DNA from 3 places in the Actinomadura sp. 9N215 genome. Region 3 is predicted to be linked to each of the others. Evidence: riboswitches for the same ligand, from Rfam matches in the RefSeq annotation. Region 3 holds a riboswitch; each other region holds the start of a gene.

The links. A riboswitch is a leader RNA that binds a small molecule or an ion and turns the genes downstream of it on or off. The one in region 3 is predicted to bind ZMP and ZTP.
Region 1: linked by a shared signal. The riboswitch ahead of folP (dihydropteroate synthase) and the one ahead of ACH34T_RS33330 (bifunctional methylenetetrahydrofolate dehydrogenase/methenyltetrahydrofolate cyclohydrolase) in region 3 are both predicted to bind ZMP and ZTP.
Region 2: linked by a shared signal. The riboswitch ahead of glyA (serine hydroxymethyltransferase) and the one ahead of ACH34T_RS33330 (bifunctional methylenetetrahydrofolate dehydrogenase/methenyltetrahydrofolate cyclohydrolase) in region 3 are both predicted to bind ZMP and ZTP.

Annotation. Positions count from the first base shown of each region.
Region 1 covers NZ_JBIRBA010000001.1:194,924-201,110, reverse strand. The annotation lists gene ACH34T_RS00890 (MMPL family transporter) at 1-1,429, shown strand, start outside; gene folP (dihydropteroate synthase) at 1,472-2,323, opposite strand; ZMP/ZTP riboswitch at 2,346-2,437, opposite strand; gene ACH34T_RS00880 (hypothetical protein) at 2,605-4,935, shown strand; gene ACH34T_RS00875 (hypothetical protein) at 4,974-5,714, shown strand; gene ACH34T_RS00870 (NADAR family protein) at 5,847-6,187, shown strand, end outside.
Region 2 covers NZ_JBIRBA010000002.1:360,961-367,147, forward strand. The annotation lists gene tpiA (triose-phosphate isomerase) at 1-340, shown strand, start outside; gene secG (preprotein translocase subunit SecG) at 493-729, shown strand; gene ACH34T_RS04380 (RNA polymerase-binding protein RbpA) at 812-1,183, shown strand; gene ACH34T_RS04385 (Lrp/AsnC family transcriptional regulator) at 1,347-1,838, shown strand; partial or broken gene ACH34T_RS04390 (DMT family transporter) at 1,948-2,748, shown strand; ZMP/ZTP riboswitch at 2,853-2,939, shown strand; gene glyA (serine hydroxymethyltransferase) at 2,993-4,264, shown strand; gene ACH34T_RS04400 (class I SAM-dependent methyltransferase) at 4,269-5,051, opposite strand; gene ACH34T_RS04405 (carboxymuconolactone decarboxylase family protein) at 5,183-5,869, shown strand; gene ACH34T_RS04410 (GNAT family N-acetyltransferase) at 5,862-6,187, shown strand, end outside.
Region 3 covers NZ_JBIRBA010000025.1:68,100-74,286, reverse strand. The annotation lists gene ACH34T_RS33345 (NADP-dependent isocitrate dehydrogenase) at 1-120, opposite strand, end outside; gene ACH34T_RS33340 (DUF3017 domain-containing protein) at 216-830, opposite strand; gene ACH34T_RS33335 (FHA domain-containing protein) at 1,082-1,792, shown strand; gene ACH34T_RS33330 (bifunctional methylenetetrahydrofolate dehydrogenase/methenyltetrahydrofolate cyclohydrolase) at 1,990-2,841, opposite strand; ZMP/ZTP riboswitch at 2,866-2,951, opposite strand; gene ACH34T_RS33325 (GNAT family N-acetyltransferase) at 3,068-3,661, shown strand; gene ACH34T_RS33320 (hypothetical protein) at 3,691-3,870, opposite strand; gene purH (bifunctional phosphoribosylaminoimidazolecarboxamide formyltransferase/IMP cyclohydrolase) at 4,054-5,631, opposite strand; gene purN (phosphoribosylglycinamide formyltransferase) at 5,612-6,187, opposite strand, start outside.

The sequences.
Region 1 (6,187 bases), on a different contig from region 3:
CACCGAGGTCTCGGTCTACGCCATCCAGATCACCACGATGCTGGGGCTCGGGCTCGCGGTGGACTACGCCCTGCTGATGGTCACCCGGTTCCGCGAGGCCAGGGCCACCGAGCCGGACGTCCGCGCCGCCGTGGACAAGACCATGGCCACCGCCGGGCGCACCGTGCTGTTCTCCGGCCTGACGGTCGCCGCGGGACTGGCCGGCCTGCTGGTCTTCTCCGACCCGTTCCTGCGCAGCGTCGGGTTCACCGGCGCGGCGGTGGTCGGGGTCGACATGCTCGCGGCCCTCACCCTGCTGCCCGCGCTGCTGGTCCGCTTCGGCAAGCGGATCCGCCCGGCGCGCGAGCGCAGGCACCAGGGCCGGACCTTCGGCACGATGGCCCGCATGGTCCAACGCCGGCCGCTGGCGGTCATGCTCGTCCTCGCCGCGGGCCTGCTGGTGATCGCCAGCCCGGCCGCCGAGCTGCACCTGTCCAACGGCGACGCGCGGTCCCTGCCCGCCGGCGCCCCCTCCCGCCAGCTGTTCGACGAGGCCGTCCGGCACTTCGGCACCGCGGCCGTCGCCACCCCCGTGACCGTCGTCGCCCAGGCCGACCCCAGCTCGTCGCAGGCCCGCCAGTTCCAGGACCGGGTGCGCACGCTGCCGGGCGTCGTCTCGGTGACCGGGCGCTCGCCGCGGCCGGGCGTCACCGTCCTGTCCGTGATCCCGAGGGTCCCGGCCGGCCAGCCCGCCGAGGACGGCTCGGTCGCCCGCCAGGTGGTGCGTGACGTACGCGACCTGCCCGCCCCCTTCCCCGTCACGGTGACCGGCGCCGCCGCCAAGATCGTGGACTACCAGGCGATGGTGGGCGCCCGGCTGCCGTGGGCGCTGCTGGTGAGCGTCATCATGACCCTGGCCCTGCTGTTCGCCTTCACCGGCTCGGTCCTGCTCCCCGTCAAGGCCGTGCTGTCGAACGCGCTGAGCCTGGGCGCGGCCCTCGGCCTGGTCGTCTGGATCTTCCAGGACGGTCACCTGGGCGTCAGCGGGCTCGGCGCCCTCGACTCCACCGCCCCGATCCTGATCGCCGCGATCGCGTTCGGGCTGTCGACGGACTACGAGGTGTTCCTGCTGGCCAGGATCCGCGAGGAGTGGCGGCGCGAGGGCGCCACCCCGGACTCCGCGGTGGCGCTGGGCCTGCAGCGCAGCGGCCGGGTCGTCACCTGCGCGGCCCTGCTGCTGATGGTGGTCTTCGCCTGCTTCACCCTTGGCGGCTTCTCCCCGATCAAACAGATCGGCCTGGGCCTCACGCTGGCCATCGCGCTGGACGCCACCGTGGTGCGGATGCTCATCGTGCCCGCCACGATGACCGTCCTGGGCCGGCGGGCCTGGTGGGCACCGCCCGCCATGACCCGCTGGCACGCACGCCACGGCCTGACCGAATCCCCCTGACAGCGACAAGCCCACCGCCGGGTTTGTCATTGCTGTGCCTGGTCATCGGGGGCCCGCGTTGTGTTCGTCCAGACCTTTGAAGACGGTCAGCGCGTCACTGATGGCGGCGACGTCGTGAGTGCGGATGAAGTCCACACCCTGACGTGCGGCATACAGTTCCGCCGCCAACGTGGCGGGACCGATACGCTCCAGGTCGCGCCCGGTGAGCGCCCGGAGGAACGACTTGCGCGAAGGCGATACCAGGACCGGCAGGCCGAAGCGGGACTTCAGCGTCCGCAGCCGCGACAGGGCCATTACCGACGGCTCTGGAGTGCGCCCGAGAAAGTAGCCGAGTCCAGGGTCGATGACCAGCCGTTCCGGGTTGACGCCCGCCGCCTGAAGTGCGGTCAGGCGCTTGCAGAAGAACCGCTCGATGCCCGTCCACACGGTTTCTGCATCGGTCAGCACCTTGGTGGCGGGCCCTGTCCGCTGGACGGAGTGCATGACGACGAGCCGGCAGCTCATGCCGGCCAACTCCCGGTACCGGCCAGGATCGGGAAAGCCCTGGATGTCGTTGAGGTAATCGGCCCCGCGTGCGACGGCAAAACGCTGGGTCTCGGGACGAAAGGAGTCCACCGACACCGGTATGCCATCAGCGACCAGTTCGTCGATGACGCCGGCCAGCCGCCGTATCTCCTCATCGGCGGACACCGGCTGCGAATCCGGATGACTCGCCGCAGGGCCGAGCTCAATGACGTCGGCGCCCTCCGCGCGCAATCGCCGGGCGTGCGCCACCGCGTCTTCGGCGTCCAGGAACCTGCCGCCGTCCGAAAACGAGTCGGCGGTGATGTTGACGACGCCGATCAGCCGAGGCCGAGCCGAGGGAAGAAGGAGGGAGGGATCCGGATGCCGCATAGCGCCGCTTCTCCTAGTTTCGACCAGAAGCCCAGGCGCACGGCACAACATCTTGAAACGGAGCCGCTTCCCGATGGTTACATCCATCCCAAGACGCCAGTCACGGCTCGATCGCACTTTACCAAGAGCTGAATTCTCCGGGGCAGGAGCTCCCGCCTGACCCACTGTGTCGGCCAGCACAGAGCGACGCATTGGCCACTTAGGGTCAAGAACCGTCCTGGCGGGGTCTCGGCTCGTAGGTTCTTGGCTAACACACCCCAGGGGGCTTACGGGAGGCCGGTGTGGTCGCTGACGGAGACGGCGCCCAGGTCAGCGTCGAGGGCGCGTTCAAGGGCCAGCTCGTCGTGGGGGACAACAACGTCGTCGTTCACTCGGGTGGCGCCGCCGAGGTGGTGGTGAGGCATGAGCCGATGCCCGCGCCCCGGCCGCGGAGCCGGCCCGCCGGAACGCCCCTGCCCTTCGACGAGCCAGACCTCCTCGGCCGCGCCCCCGACGTCGACCGCGTCGTCCGGTTACTCGGCGAGCGGACGCCGGTCCAGGTCACCGGGCCGCCGGGCATCGGCAAGTCCGCGCTGCTGCGCGCGGCGGGGGTGCGGCGCCAGGCCGCCGGGACGGACGTGGTCCATCTCGCCGCAGCCGGTATGGACGTCGAGGACGTTCTCCAGGAGCTCTTCCAGACCTGCTACGACACCCGGCACTACCGGCCCGCGCGGCCTCAGCTCCGGCGGCTGATGGGGACGATCAACGCGCTCGTCCTCGTGGACGACTTCGGCGGCGACGCCGACGACCTGGCCACGCTTCTGGACGCGCTCCCCGGCTGCGGCGTCGCCGTCGCGACGCCGCGGCGGCTGCCCTGGGACGGCGAGACGTTCGAGCTCGCCGGGTTGGGTCTCGACAGCGCGGTGGAACTGCTCGTCCGGGAGACCGGGAGGGAGTGCTCGGCGGAGGAGCGGCGGCTCGCGGAGCGGTTCGCCGGGTCCGTGGACGGGCATCCCGCGGCGCTCGTCCAGGCCGGGACGGCCCTGCGGTCGGCCGCGGTCGAGGACGTCCCCGCCGACCTGGACGCGCTGGCCGGGGCGCTCGCCACGGGACTCGGCGACACGGCGCGGGACGTTCTGGCCACCCTGCGCGCCGCCGAGGGCGTCGCCGTCCCGCCCGGTCTCGTCGCCGAACTGACCGGGAGTGTCGGTGCGGACGCCGCCGGGAAGGCGCTGGAACGGCTGGAGACCGCCGGGCTCGCCGCCCGGGAAGGAGCCGGATACAGCCTGTGCGGGCCGCTCGCCCACAAGGTCACGCGCGAGGATCCCCCGACGGAACCGGGCCGCCGCGCCGCGGTGCTGGCGGCCTGGGCCCGCTCGGCGAGCGCGGACGAGATCTCGGCCGCCGGGCCTCTCGTGGCGGCCGTCCTGGAGACCGCGGTCGAGGGAGGCCATCACGCCGCGGCCCGGGACCTGGCCAGGGCGGTCGCGCCGGCCCTGTGCCTGACCTTGCGCTGGGGGGCGTGGCGCCGCGTCCTCGCGCTCGGCCGCCGGGCGTCGCGGTCACTGCGCGCCGCCGGCGACGAGACGTACTTCGACCAGCAGGACCGGATGCGCCGCAAGGCCCTCGCCAAGGGCGTCCTCGCCGGCGCGGCGGTCGGCACTGCGCTGCTCGCGGGCAAGCACCTCGCGGGAGGGACGGCCGCCAAAGGGGGCGCCGCGGGCGCCAAGGGGGCCAAGGGACTGCTGGCGAAGCCGGCCGTGCTGGGGCCGTTCGCCGCAGTGGTGGTGGGCGGCGCGATCGCCGCGGCGGGCCTGGGGTGGACGCCCGCCTCTTCCAGCGGCGACCGCCCTCAAGCGTCGCTGTCCGCTGTCCCGTCGGGCGGCGGGAACGGGGGCGGCACGGGGAACGGCTCGGGCGGGCAGGGCCGCAATCTCAACGGCGAGAAGCCGGACGACGGCAACGGCAACGGCGGAGACGGAGGCGGAGGCAACCGAGGCGGCTCCACCTGCGTCGCCGAGCAGCCCAAGGCCTTCGACTTCGGTTCCTTCGCGCCGCGCGATGACCCGCACAACCCCGCTTGGCGCACCGCGTGGACGTTCCCGGTGTGCGACCGGCGGCTCGACGGTCCGAACTGGACGATCAAGGGCGGTGAAGGGCGTTTCCACAAGGCGGTGGACGATACCTGCGGCTCCGCGATCGTCGAGCCCGGAAACCGCTGCCTCCTCGGGCTGACCTTCGACCCGGGCCCGATGCCCAACCGGCAGTACAGGGCGTCCGTGGTCATCCCGGGGCTGGCGCTGTCGGGCGGTCCGGCGGCGCCGCAGGAGATCACGCTTCTCGGCTCCACCCGCGCCGGAGATCCAGCGACCTTCAACCTTACGATCACGGGCCAGGGCGTGATCGGGCTGAACCGCAACGGTGCCAAGTTGGGTGACAGCGTGGGCGGCACGACCACGAACCTGGCGGTGCGGCGCGGCGACCGGATCAGGCTCACGCCCTCCGGAACCGTCTCCGACCCCGGGACCGGGCAGCCGACCTGGCCATCGCCGTGCCCCGCGGGCACGCCGGGCGACCAGCCGTGCGAGTTCGTCGTCGGCGGCGACGCATCGATGACCGTCGCCTTCAAGTGACCGTGCCCGCGCCGGGCGGGAGAGGAAGGGAGGACCGCATGACCAGCCGGTACCCCGGTCCGCGTATCAAGGTCGGCGGGGACTTCGACGGGCAACTCGTCGTCGGCGACCACAACGTAGTGGTGACCGCCCCGGAACGAAGCGGCGTGCGCGCCCGAAATGACGAGCGCGGCGAATCCGGTCGGCCGGTGGCCGATGCGGCCGTCCACAACACGATCGTCTGCGTGGACGTCGCGGGGTTCGGCGACCCACGGCGGACACTCCCACACCAGACGGCCGTCCGGGACGGTCTCTACCGCGCGCTCATGGCCGCCTTCGAGCGATGCGGAATCTCCTGGCGAGACTGCCACCACGAGGACCGGGGCGACGGCGTCCTGGTGCTGGTCCCGGCGGACGTGCCCAAGGCCCGCCTGTCCGGCGGTCTGCCACCCGCGCTCGCGGTGGCGCTGGAGGAGCACAATGTCGTCCACGCTGAGGAGTCGCGCATCCGGTTGCGCCTGGCCCTGCACGCGGGCGAGGTCCGCCACGACGCACACGGCGTGACCGGCCCGGCGCTCAACCACGCCTTCCGCCTCCTGGACGCTCCGGTCCTGAAGGACGCCCTGAGCGCCTCGCCGGGCGTCCTCGCCGTCGCCGCGTCGGACCGGTTCTTCGACGACGTCATCCAACACGACCCCGCAAGCAGACCGGACGCCTACCGCCGCGCAGAGGCTGCGGTCAAGGAAACCCGAGCACCCGCCTGGATACGCACCGCCGTCGGTGCGGACTGCGGATTATGAAGGGGGCCTGTTCTTCTGGGGTCACCGGACCCCCGGCCCCGGCTATCTCAGCCAGTGGGGGCCGTCGCCCTTCACCGTGGACGGCATCACCTACGCCACCGCCGAGCACTACATGATGGCCGGAAGGCGCGCTTGTTCGGGGACGAGAAAGTAGCGGACGCCATCGTCGCCGCGTCCCATCCCCGCCGCGCGAAAGACCTCGGCCGCCGTGTCCGCGACTTCGACGAGCAGACCTGGGTGGACAACCGCGTCGCCATTGTCACCAAAGGCAATGAGGCCAAGTTCGCCCAGAACGAGGAACTCCTCGACTACCTCCTCGGCACCCGCGACCGCGTCCTCGTGGAAGCAAGCCCCCTGGACCGCGTCTGGGGCATAGGCATGACCGCCGACGACCCTTACGCCGAACAGCCGTCCGCCTGGAAGGGCCAAAACCTCCTCGGCTTCGCCCTCATGGCCGCCCGCACCGCCCTCAC
Region 2 (6,187 bases), on a different contig from region 3:
CGTCGTCGAGCAGCTGGACGGCGGCCTGGAGAAGATCCCCGCCGACCAGGTGCGGCGCACCGTGATCGCCTACGAGCCCGTGTGGGCGATCGGCACCGGCGAGGTCGCCACCCCGCAGGACGCGCAGGAGGTCTGCGCGGCGATCCGGACGCGGCTCGCCGAGCTGTACGACGGCGGAGTGGCCGACGAGGTGCGTATCCTGTACGGCGGTTCGGTGAAGGGCGGCAACATCGCCAAGCTCATGGCGCAGGCCGACGTGGACGGCGCCTTGGTCGGTGGTGCCAGCCTGGACCCGGGAGAGTTCGTCAAAATCTGCCGGTACCGGGATCTCCCCGTCTGATGAAAACTGATCAATTCCGCGTGAACTGGGGGTTCTTGCCGAACCAGCGGGATGTTCGTCGTACCCTTCGTAGCTGACGGGTAAACCGCCCGGCCGGACCCTACGTCTGAACTACAGACCGTCCTGAACTACAGACAAGGCGCTGAAGAATCGTGATCATCGCATCGTCCATCGTGCTCATCGTCACGAGCCTGCTGATGGTCGTCCTCGTCCTCATGCACAAGGGCAAGGGCGGCGGACTGTCCGACATGTTCGGCGGCGGCATCTCGTCGTCCCTGGGCGGGTCGTCCGTGGTGGAGCGCAACCTCGACCGGCTGACGATCGCCGTCGGCGTCCTGTGGTTCGCCTCGATCGTGGCCCTGGGGCTCCTGTTCAAGGGCGACGCCTGAGCATCCCGTTCCGACCAAAGCGAGCGCCGCGCCGCCCCAGGAGGTCACGGGCGGCGCCGGAAGACCAAGCGAGGAGTACTCCGTGGGTAGTGGCAACGCGATTCGGGGCAGCCGTGTCGGGGCCGGTCCGATGGGAGAGGCGGAACGCGGTGACGCCGCCCCCCGCGTGTGGGTGACCTTCTACTGCGCCAACCGGCACGAGACCCGCCCCAGCTTCGCGACGGACGTCGCGGTCCCCGAGACCTGGGATTGTCCGCGCTGCGGGTTCCCCGCCGGGCAGGACTCGGAGAACCCGCCGGCACCGCCGAAGACCGAGCCGTACAAGACGCACCTGGCGTACGTGAAGGAGCGCCGCAGCGACGAGGACGGCGAGGCCATCCTCGAAGAGGCGCTGGCCAAGCTCCGCCAGAAGCGCGCCGCGGTGAAGCAGGCTCTGGAGTCTGCCGCGCGCTGATCGAGCGCGCCCGCACGCCATCGCATGGCCCGGCCCCGCGAGGGGCACGGGCATGCGCCGTTCCGGGCACGGTCGAATATCCTTCGGGGAATCGGGCGTGCGGCCGCGTTTCGGGCGCGGGAGTTCGGCGTCCGGGTCCGGGGACGGTTCGGGAGGGGTGCGCATGGACGCGGTCGATCAGGCGATCCTGCGGCGGTTGCAGCGGGACGGGCGGCAGACGAACCGGGAGCTGGCGGACGCGGTCGGGATCGCCCCGTCCACGGCGCTGGAGCGGACGCGGGCGCTGCGGTCCCGCGGCGTCATCACCGGGTTCCACGCGGCGGTCGACCTGGAGCGGCTCGACCGCGGCGTGCAGGCGCTGATCTCGATCCGGATCCGGCCGCAGTCCCGCGAGGCGATCGAGTCGGCGCGCGACAGCATGGCCGCGATGCCCGAGTCCGTGGGGGTCTTCGTGGTGACGGGCAACGAGGACCTGTTCGTCCACGTGGCCGTGCCAAGTACCGCCTACCTGCGCGACTTCGTCCTGGACCGGGTGGCGCGCCGCAAGGAGTTCGTGGACGTCCGCACCCTCGTCGTGTTCGACTACGTCCAGCCGGTGGAGCAGGCCGAACTTCCGTCGTCCGAACGGCGCGAGAAGCGAACGTCCTACAGCTGATCGCCGGGCCGGTGCCGTGGCGGCGAACGATTGACGGGCTGGGCGAGCCCGTCCGAACGAACTGCGGCTAACCGGTCGAAAATCCGCGCTTTCTCCTAGCGTCGGACGCATGGACCGACGAAACAACTCATCCGGGACGCTGCTGATCCTCGCCGCGGGCGTCCTGTGGGGGACGGTCGGCCCGGCGCAGGTGCTGGCCGGGTCGTCCGCGAGCCCGGTGGCGATCGGCGGCGCCCGGATCCTCTTCGGCGGCGTGCTCCTCGCGGCGCTGGTGCTGGTGACGAACCGGCGGGCCTACGGCACGCTGTCGCGGCGGGCGTGGCCGCCGCTGCTGGCGGCGTCGGCCGCCACCGGGACGTTCCAGGCGTCGTTCTTCAGCGCGGTGGACCTCACCGGCGCCGCCGTCGCGACCGCCGTCGTGTTCGGTCTCGCCCCGGTCTCCACGGGGCTGTGCGAGCGGATCGTCCTGGGGTCCCGGCTGAGCCGCCGCTGGTGGACGGGCACCGCCTGCGCGATCGGCGGCGTCGCGCTGCTGATGGTGCTCGGCTCCGCCGTCCACGTCGACCCGGCCGGGATCGCGCTGAGCCTCCTCGGCGGGACGTGCTTCGGCGTCTACACCGTCTCGGCCAAGATCCTGTCCGGCCGGGACGTGGGCATGGCCGCGGCCGTGTCGGTGACCCTCCTCGCCGGCGGGTCGGCCCTGCTGCCGTGGACGCTGGCGGGGCTCCCGGCCCTCGCCGCGCCGCGGCCGGCGCTGCTCGTCGGCTGGCTCGGGATCGCCGCGACGGCCGCCGCGTACATGTTCTTCGTCACCGGCCTGCGGCGGGTGACGGCGGCGGCCGCGGGGACGCTCAGCCTCGTCGAGCCGCTCGTCGCGGCGGCGCTCGCGATCCTCGTGCTCGGCGAGCGCATGTCCGTGCCCGTCGCGGCCGGGTCGCTGCTGCTGCTCGGCGGGCTGTTCGTCGTGTCCGTCCCGGCGCGGTCGCCGCGCGGCCGGGACGCGGCTCGGTATGATGGCGCGCACGCGACTGGCGCAGTCAAGGTGGAGATGACCACCGGGGAGCGAAAGTAGTCCGCACACCGCGCGCCTGGGTGTACGGGTCCCCATCCGCCGGGGCGCCCGAGCCCCGGCGCGGACAGCGCGGAGGCATCCCATGCACGAACCGTCCGTTCCCCACCTGCACGCCGAGGACCCGGAGCTCGCCGGGCTGGTCGAGGACGAGGCGCGCCGCCAGTACGAGAAGCTGCGGCTCATCGCCTCGGAGAACTACGTGTCGCCCGCCGTCCTGGAGGCCGCCGGGACCGTCCTCACCAACAAGTACTCCGAGGGGTACGCGGGCAGGCGGTACTACGAGGGCCAGCAGTTCGTCGACCCGATCGAGACGCTCGCCGCCGACCGGGCGAAGGAGCTGTTCGGCGTCGAGCACGCCAACGTCCAGCCGTATTCGGGGTCGCCCGCGAACCTGGCCGTCTACATGGCGTTCCTGGAGCCTGGCGACCCGGTGATGGGGCTGTCGCTGCCGATGGGCGGGCACCTCACGCACGGCTGGTCGGTGTCGGCGACCGGCAAGTGGTTCCGGCCCGTCCGGTACGAGGTGCGCGCCGACACCGGGCGCGTCGACCTGGACCAGGTGCGCGACCTGGCGCTGAAGGAGCGGCCGAAGCTGATCTGGTGCGGCGGGACCGCGATCCCGCGGACGATCGACTTCCCGGCGTTCGCCGAGATCGCCCGCGAGGCGGGCGCGGTGCTGGCCGCCGACATCGCGCACATCGCGGGCCTGATCGCGGGCGGCGCGCACCCGTCGCCGGTCGGGCACGCCGACGTGATCACCACGACCACGCACAAGACGCTGCGCGGCCCCCGCGGCGCGATGATCATGTCGACGGCGGAGCACGCGAAGGCGGTCGACAAGGCCGTGTTCCCCGGGCTGCAGGGCGGCCCGCACAACCACACGACCGCGGCCATCGCCGTCGCGCTGAAGGAGGCGTCGCAGCCCGGGTTCGCGGTGTACGCGCGGCAGGTCGTCGCGAACGCCAAGGCCCTCGCCGCCGCGCTGCTGGACCGCGGCTACGACCTGACGTCCGGCGGCACCGACAACCACCTCATCCTGATCGACCTGACGAACAAGGGCATCGGCGGCAAGCCCGCCGCGCAGGCCCTCGACCGCGCCGGGATCGAGCTGAACTACAACGCCGTCCCGTTCGACCCGCGCAAGCCGTTCGACCCGTCCGGGCTGCGCGTCGGCACCGCCGCGATCACCACCCGCGGGCTCGGCGAGGAACGGATGCCGCAGGTCGCGGCCTGGATGGACGAGGTCGTGCAGGCCGCGTCCAAGCAGGACGAGAGCGTCGTGGAGCGGGTCGCGGGGCAGATCCGCGAGCTGCTCGCGTCCTACCCGATGCCCGGCTGGACGTCCGCGCCGTAGCCGCCTAAGCGCGGCGGAGGATCGTGATCATGCGCCAGGCGGCGGGGTCGGTGAGGGCGACCGCGTCCTGACCGGCCCCGAAGTCGCCGTACTGGGCGAGCACGTCCAGGCCGGCGGCGAGGCGGATCGCGGCGTCGAGCTCGGTGGCCGTCCAGAAGCGGTAGGGGACGACGTCGCGCAGCACCCGCGTGCCGCCGTCCCCGGTGATGGTCATCGTGACGTGGTCGTCGGCGATCTGGGTGACGGGGTCGAGCCGGTCGCCGGGCTCGCCCCACCGCACGCCGGCGCGGACGCCGCCGCGCTCGACCGTCCAGCCCGTGCTGACGGTCGGGTCGTCGGAGAGGCGGTCGCGCGGATGCGACATCTCCACGATGTACAGGCCGCCGGGGGACAGGTGCGCGGCGACCCGGCGCAGGTGCGCGACCAGCGCGTCGAGGGTCATCAGGTGGGACGTCGAGTCGAGCATGGTCACGATCAGGTCGAACCGGCGGCCCAGCTCGAACCGGGTCATGTCGTCGTGGACGACCGTCACCTCGACGCCCTCGCGCGCGGCCGCGCGGGCCGCGTAGGCGCACATCTCCGCGTTCAGATCGAGCGCCGTGGCGGCGACGCCGCGGCGGGCGAACTCCCGCGCGTGCTCGGCGGGACCGGCCGCCAGCTCCAGCACGGACGCGGGCTTCGCGCCGCGCTCGGCGCACCAGCCGAGCAGCGCGTCCACCTCGGCGGGAACGTCGCGGAACGAGCACGCCAGCTCGTACGCCCACGGGTCGTCGTAGATGCCGCTCACCCGGCCATCCTGCCAGCCCGGACGGCCGGTACCGGCGCGGTGTCACGCGACGGCCATGTCATCGTGCGGCAGGGGTTTCACATTCCGGACGGGACTTGAGCCGCCAGGTCCGACCGCCTAGCGTGCGGTAAGTGATCGACCCCGTGAGCGGTGAGCACGTCAACGACCGACCTGCGCGCGGTCCGTCCACGACCCGGCTGCCGCTGCTGCTGCCCGGCTCGCTCAGCGACGAGCAGCTGACCGTCTACGAGGCGGTGACCGGCGGCCCGCGCGACTCCGGCCGGAACCCGCCGTTCGAGCTGGTCGACGAGTCCGGACGCCTCCTCGGGCCGTTCAACGCGATGCTGTACAGCCCGTCCGTGGGGCTGCCGCTGCAGGATCTCGGCGCCGCGCTGCGGTTCCGGACCGCGTTCACCAAGCGGGAGCGGGAGATCGCGACGCTGGTCGTCGCCGCGCACCTGCGGTCCGACTTCGAGTGGTACGCGCACGAGCGGCTCGGCCGCCGCGCCGGGCTCTCCGACGGCGAGACGGACGCGCTCCGCGTTGGCCGCGCGCCGATGCTCGCCGACGTCCGCGAACGCGTCGTGTACGAGGCGACCCGGCAGCTCGTCGCCGAGGACGACCTCGCCGACGCCGTGTTCACCGAGGCGGCGACCACGCTCGGCCGCGCCGCCCTCGTCGAGCTGGTCACGCTCGTCGGGTACTACCGGACGCTGGCGCTGCAGCTGCGCGTGTTCCGGGTCGGCGTCCCGGACGGCGAGCCCGCGCCCGAATGGCCCGCCGGTGGCGATCCGTCCGGGGGGACGGGCCATGAGTGAGGTCCTGCGGACGGTGCGGCTCGTCCTGCACCCGGTGTCGATGAGCGACCACGGCGCGCTGCTGACGCACTGGACGGGCCCGCTCGTCCGGCGCCACCTCTTCCACGACCGGCTGATCTCCGCCGTCCAGGTCTCGGAGATCATCGACTCCAGCGAGCGGGACTTCGCCACCGAGGGCTACGGGCTGTGGGCGCTGCGCCCCGCCCGCTGGTCCGGCGGGATCGACGGGATCGACGGGATGGGCGGCGCGGAGGCGGCGCCCGGGGACCCGCTGATCGGCGTGGCCGGGCTCAGCCACCACGACGGACCGCTCGGCCA
Region 3 (6,187 bases):
CTTCAGGTCGACGTCGAGGTAAGGCAGGATCAGCTGGTCCTTGATGAATTTCCAGATGATCCGCGTCATTTCGTCGCCGTCGAGCTCGACGACCGGGCCCGCTACTTTGATCTTGGGCATGCTGTTGCTGTCCCTTTCCTACACCTGGCCAGCTGTAAAAGACTTCAGACCTTGTAAGGCTCAACTGGCAAGGCTAGCCGAGGCGATACCGAGGTCTAGACCTGGCCTGGGCCAGGCGGGCCAGGCGGGCCCGGCCGCGCTTCCGGCGGGTTCGGCGGGTTCGGCGCGCGTGGCGGCCTCGACGCGCCACCCGGGCCTGGCGCACCTGACAGGCCCGGAGCGCCGGACGGGCCCGGGGCACCGGACGGGCCCTGGGCGCCAGGCGGGCCCGGGGCGTCGGGCGAGGGCGGTGGGCCGTCCCGGCGGCCGGTGACGAGGAGCCGGGCGCCGCGCGCCACCATCGCGAGCAGGATCAGCACGCCGAAGGCTCCCGCGAGGGCGAGGCCCGGCTTGTTCATCGGCGGGACGCTCAGCGACACGAACGCGACCATCTCGCCGAGGATCACGAGCGTCCAGCAGTCGATGGACCTGCTGCGGACGGCGAGCGGCCCGAGCTGCGACTCCGGCAGCAGGAGCCGTGCGAGGGCCCCGAGGAGCAGCGCCCCGGCCATCAGCCCGGAGCCCTTGCGGAAGTAGTTGAAGGCGCACAGCGTGAGCCCGGCGCCCACGCCGCTGAGCACGATCAGATACGGGAGCTGGGCGAGCCAGTGCGGCGCGGCCGCGCGGCGACGCGGCGCCCTGCGCCTCCGCCGACGCACCTCGGTGCTCATGGACTTCACGGTATAGGGAATCGGATCGCGGCACGACATCGTCCGGCCACGCAGGTCCGGCGCGGTGCGGTGCGGCCCGGCCGCGCGGCCGGAGCTGGGACGGGTGGGACGCGGGAGATGCCGGAGGGGCCCGAATCCCCTGCGCCGTCGGTCCTACTCGCCAGTAGGAGGGTGTGACGGTGACGCGCCCGGGTAACCCGGCAGACAGGGGTCGCTAACTAGCTGGGAGGACTGCCGTGGAGGGGCCGTTCATGCGGATCGAGGACAGCGGGCTGGTGGTGCCGCTGCGCCCCGACGTTACGACGGTCGGGAGAGGGAGAGGAGTCGACATCCGCCTCGACGACCCGAGTGTGTCCCGTTTGCACGCTGAGATCGTCCGACGCGGTCCGTACGTCTACGTGGTGGACATGGGCCTGTCCCGCAACGGGACACGCGTCAACGGCCGGCCGATCGCCCGCCGTGTCCTGGAGGACGGCGACGTCGTGAGCTTCGGCACGGCGCGCTGCCGGATGGGGGGCATCCCCCGTGAGGAGGTCGACCCGGACGTCGAGCTGCGCCGGGCCGTCGCACCCGAGCTCACCCGCCGCGAGGTCGACGTTTTGACCTCGCTCTGCCGTCCCGCCCTTTCCGACGAGGCGTTCGTGGCCCCGGCCACGGCGCGCGACATCGCCGGGGAGCTGGTGGTGACGGAGGCGGCCGTCAAGCAGCACCTGCTGCGTCTCTACCAGAAGTTCCGGATCCCCGAGGGCGCCAACCGGCGCACACGGCTCGCCAACGAGGTCATCGCGATGGGCCTCGTCCGGCCGCTGCCGCCGGTGCACGTCCCGCAGGGCCGCCCTCCCATGGACGGGCGGGTCCCCGGGGTCAGGGGCACGACCGAGACCCGCCGGCCGGGCGCGGGCCACGCCCACGTCAACGGACCCGGCCGCGCACCCAGCGCGGCGGGACGGAGGGCGAGCTGAAATGAACCTGCGGTCGCCCTCCAGGCAGCGCGAACTCTGAGGGCGATCGCTGAACCGGTCCGGGTGGGGCCGCGCACGTGACGGCGCGGCCCCACCCGGCGGAGCATCGGCGAAGGCCGCCACCGGGGTGCTGGTGGCGGCCTTCGCACGTCCACCGAACCGGGCCCCGCGCGCTCTAGGCAGGCCACGCGCGGATGTCAGGCGGGCTGGTGCTCGGCGGCTTCGACGACGTTGGCCAGGAGCATCGCGCGGGTCATCGGGCCGACGCCGCCCGGGTTCGGCGCGACCCAGCCCGCGACGTCGCGGACATCGGCGGCGACGTCTCCGGCGAGTTTGCCGTCCACGCGGGACACGCCGACGTCCAGGACGGCCGCGCCGGGCTTGACCATGTCGGCGGTGATCAGCCCGGGGACCCCGGCGGCGGCCACCACGATGTCGGCGCGGCGGGTGTGCGCCGCGAGGTCGCGGGTCGCGGTGTGGCAGAGGGTGACGGTCGCGTTCTCCGTGCGGCGGGTGAGGAGGAGGCCGAGCGAGCGTCCGACGGTGATGCCGCGGCCGACGACGGTGACGTCCGCGCCCTTGATCGGGACCTCGAACCGGCGGAGCAGCTCGATGACGCCCTTCGGCGTGCACGGGAGCGGGCCCGGCTGCATGAGGACGAGCCGTCCGAGGTTCGTGGGGTGCAGGCCGTCGGCGTCCTTGGACGGGTCGATGCGCTCCAGCACGCGCTGCTCGTCCAGGCCCTTCGGGAGCGGGAGCTGGACGATGTAGCCGGTACAGGCCGGGTCGGCGTTCAGCTCGGCGACGGCGCGTTCGACGTCGTCCTGCGCGGCGGTGGCGGGCAGGTCGCGGCGGATGCTCTCGATGCCGACCTCGGCGCAGTCGCGATGCTTCATGTTGACGTACGAATGGCTGCCGGGGTCGTCGCCGACGAGGACCGTGCCGAGACCGACGGACACCCCGCGGTCGCGCAGCGCCTCGACGCGGACCTTGAGGTTCGAGCGGATCTCGGCGGCCGTGGCCTTGCCGTCCAGAATCTGTGCCGTCATGCGTTCCTCCGCGGGGAATGGGGCGCCGTCCACCCAGGCGCGCGGTGTCCGGACTGTCGTTCGCTCCCCGGTGGTGATCCACCTTGACCGCGCCAGTCGCGTGAACGCCCATGCTATCCGGCGTGCGGGCGGCGAAACGTTCATGGGACGGCGGCGGAGTGGTTCGCGGAAATCGGCGGAAAGTGGCCCTGCCGGACGCCGCCGACCTGCTTCTAGCGTGATCGGCATGAGTCACGCATGGTTCGAGCGGCCCGTCCTGACCGGGCGATACGTGCGGCTGGAGCCCCTGACGGCGGAGCACGCCGAGGGCCTGTTCGCGGCGTCCAAGGACCCGGCGGTCTGGACGTGGATGAGCGAGCGGCAGCCCGCGACCGTCGAGGAGATGCGCACACAGGTAGGCAAAGCCCTCGCGCAGCACGAGCGAGGATTCCGGCTGCCGTGGGCGCAGATCGACGCCGCGACCGGGGAGGTCGCCGGGACGACGTCGTACTACGAGATCGTCCCGTCCCACCGGGGGTTGTGCATCGGGTACACGTGGCTGGGGTCGCGGTGGCAGCGGTCGGGGCTCAACACCGAGGCGAAGCTGCTGCTGATGGGACGCGCCTTCGACGATCTCGGGGCGATCCGGGTGGGCTGGCACACCCACGTCCGGAACGCGCGGTCGCGCGCGGCGATCGAGCGGCTCGGCGCGTCGTTCGAGGGCGTCCACCGCAAGCACCGGATCCGCGAGGACGGATCGATCCGCGACACCGCCGCCTACGCGATGACGGACGACGACTGGCCCGCGGCCGCGGAGGCGCTGCGGGCCAGGCTCCGCTGAGCCTCCGCGGCAGCGGGCCAAGGACGGGGTCAGTCCTCTTCGGAGCGCTGGCGCCAGGCGAGGATGCGGTCGGTGCCGTGCCAGCCGAGCTGGGCGGCGAGCATCGCGGCGAGGAAGGCCGCGGCCAGGCCGATCACCTGTCGCGACTCCATCAGCAGCGTGTCCGTCCGGTACACCGCCACCAGCATGAGGGACACCAGCACATCCATCGCGCCTCCACACGGATTCGCCCGCGCCGGGGGTGGGTCAGGAACGGTCATGGGGCGCGGCCAGGCCGAGGCTACCCGCCGCGAAAAGTAAAGAATCCCAAGGTAAACCCGGTGTGGCCGTGTCGTCTGCCACACCGGGTTCGTCCGCCAGGGTTCATCCGCCATACCGGATTCTTGCCGGCGTCAGTGGAAGAAGTGCCTGACGCCTGTGAAATAGAGGCTGATGCCGGCCTTTTCGGCGGCGGCGATTACCAGGTCGTCCTTGACGGAGCCGCCGGGCTCGACGATCGCGCGGACGCCCGCCGCGGTCAGCACCTCAAGGCCGTCCGGGAACGGGAAGAACGCGTCGGACGCGCCGACCGCGGACGCGGCCCGGTCGGCGCCGGCCCGCGCGACGGCGAGCTTGGCGGAGTCGACCCGGTTGACCTGGCCCATGCCGACGCCGACCGTGGCGCCGCCGGCGGCCAGCAGGATCGCGTTCGACTTGACCGAGCGGATCGCCCGCCACGCGAACGCCAGGTCGGCGAGCGTGGCCTCGTCCACGGCCGGGCCGGTCTTCAACTCCCAGGTGGACGGGTCGTCGCCCGGGGCGTCCACCCGGTCGACGCTCTGGAGGAGGACGCCGCCGTCGATGCGCCGGTACTCCGTGGCGTCCGCGACGGCGTCCGCCGGGGCGTCCGGGCAGACCAGCAGCCGGATGTTCTTGAACCGGCCGGTGAGGACCGTCACGGCCTCGTCCTCGAAGGACGGCGCGACCAGCACCTCGGCGAAGCTCTCGGTGACCTGCCGCGCCATGTCGGCGGTGACCGGACGATTCGCCGCGATCACGCCGCCGTACGCGGACACGGGGTCGCAGGCGTGCGCCTTGCGGTGCGCCTCCGCGATGTCGGCGCCCACCGCGATGCCGCACGGGTTGGCGTGCTTGATGATCGCCACGCAGGGCTCGGTGAAGTCGTGGGCGGCGCGGCGGGCGGCGTCGGTGTCCACATAGTTGTTGTAGGACATCTCCTTGCCGTACAGCTGCTCGGCCCCGGCCAGCCCGGACGCGCCCGGCGAGCGGTACAGCGCGGCGCGCTGATGCGGGTTCTCGCCGTAGCGCAGGGTGTTCGACCGCTCCCAGGTGGCGCCGAGGAAGTCGGGCCACCGCGTCTCGGCGGCGGTCTCGTCGGGCGCGTACGCGCTCGCGAACCACGACGCGACGGCCACGTCGTAGGACGCGGTGTGCGCGAAAGCCTGCGCGGCGAGGCGGCGGCGCTCCTCAAGCGTGAACCCGCCGGAGTGGACGGCGTCCAAGACCGTCCCGTAGGAGGACGGGTCGACGACGACGGAGACGCTGGCGTGGTTCTTCGCGGCGGCGCGCACCATCGTCGGGCCGCCGATGTCGATCTGCTCGACGCACTCGTCCGGTGACGCGCCCGACGCGACGGTCTCCGCGAACGGGTACAGGTTCGCCACGAGCAGGTCGAACGGCTCGACGGCGAGGTCGTCCAGCTGCTGGAGGTGGTCCTCCTTGCGGCGGTCGGCGAGCAGGCCCGCGTGCACCTTCGGGTGCAGGGTCTTGACGCGTCCGTCCAGGCACTCGGGGAATCCGGTGAGCTTCTCCACCTTCATCACCGGGACGCCGGCGGACGCGATCCGTCCCGCCGTGGACCCGGTCGAGACGATCTCCACGCCCGCCTCGTGCAGGCCCCGGGCCAGTTCCTCCAGCCCGGTCTTGTCGTACACGCTGATCAGTGCGCGCTTAATCGCCACCCGACTCACCGGCCGAGCTCCCCTCTTGATCGGACGAACCTCTGTCGCCTGCTTCACTCGCCTCACCTGCGTCGCCGCAGGTCCTGCACTTCAACGAGACGCGCCTGCCGTGCGCCGTCCAGCCGTCGCGGGCGAGGCGTCCGACGACGTCGACCAGGAGCCGGCGCTCCACCTGCTTGATCCGCTCGTGCAGGGAGTCCTCGTCGTCGTGCCAGCGCACGGGGACGGTGTCCTGGGCGATGACGGGCCCGGTGTCCACTCCTTCGTCGACGAAGTGAACCGTACAGCCCGTCACCTTCACGCCGTACGCCAGGGCGTCCCGTACGGCGTGGGCGCCGGGGAAGGACGGCAGCAGCGCGGGGTGGGTGTTGACCGTCCGGCCGCCGAACCGCGCCAGGAACCGCGGCCCGAGGATCTTCATGAACCCGGCGGACACGACGAGGTCGGGCTCGTGCCGCGCCACGGCGTCGGTCAGCGCCGCGTCCCAGTCCTCCCGAGACGGGAAATCTGGGACACATACGGTAAAAGCGGGCACACCGGAGCGTTCGGCGCGGGCAGTTCCCTC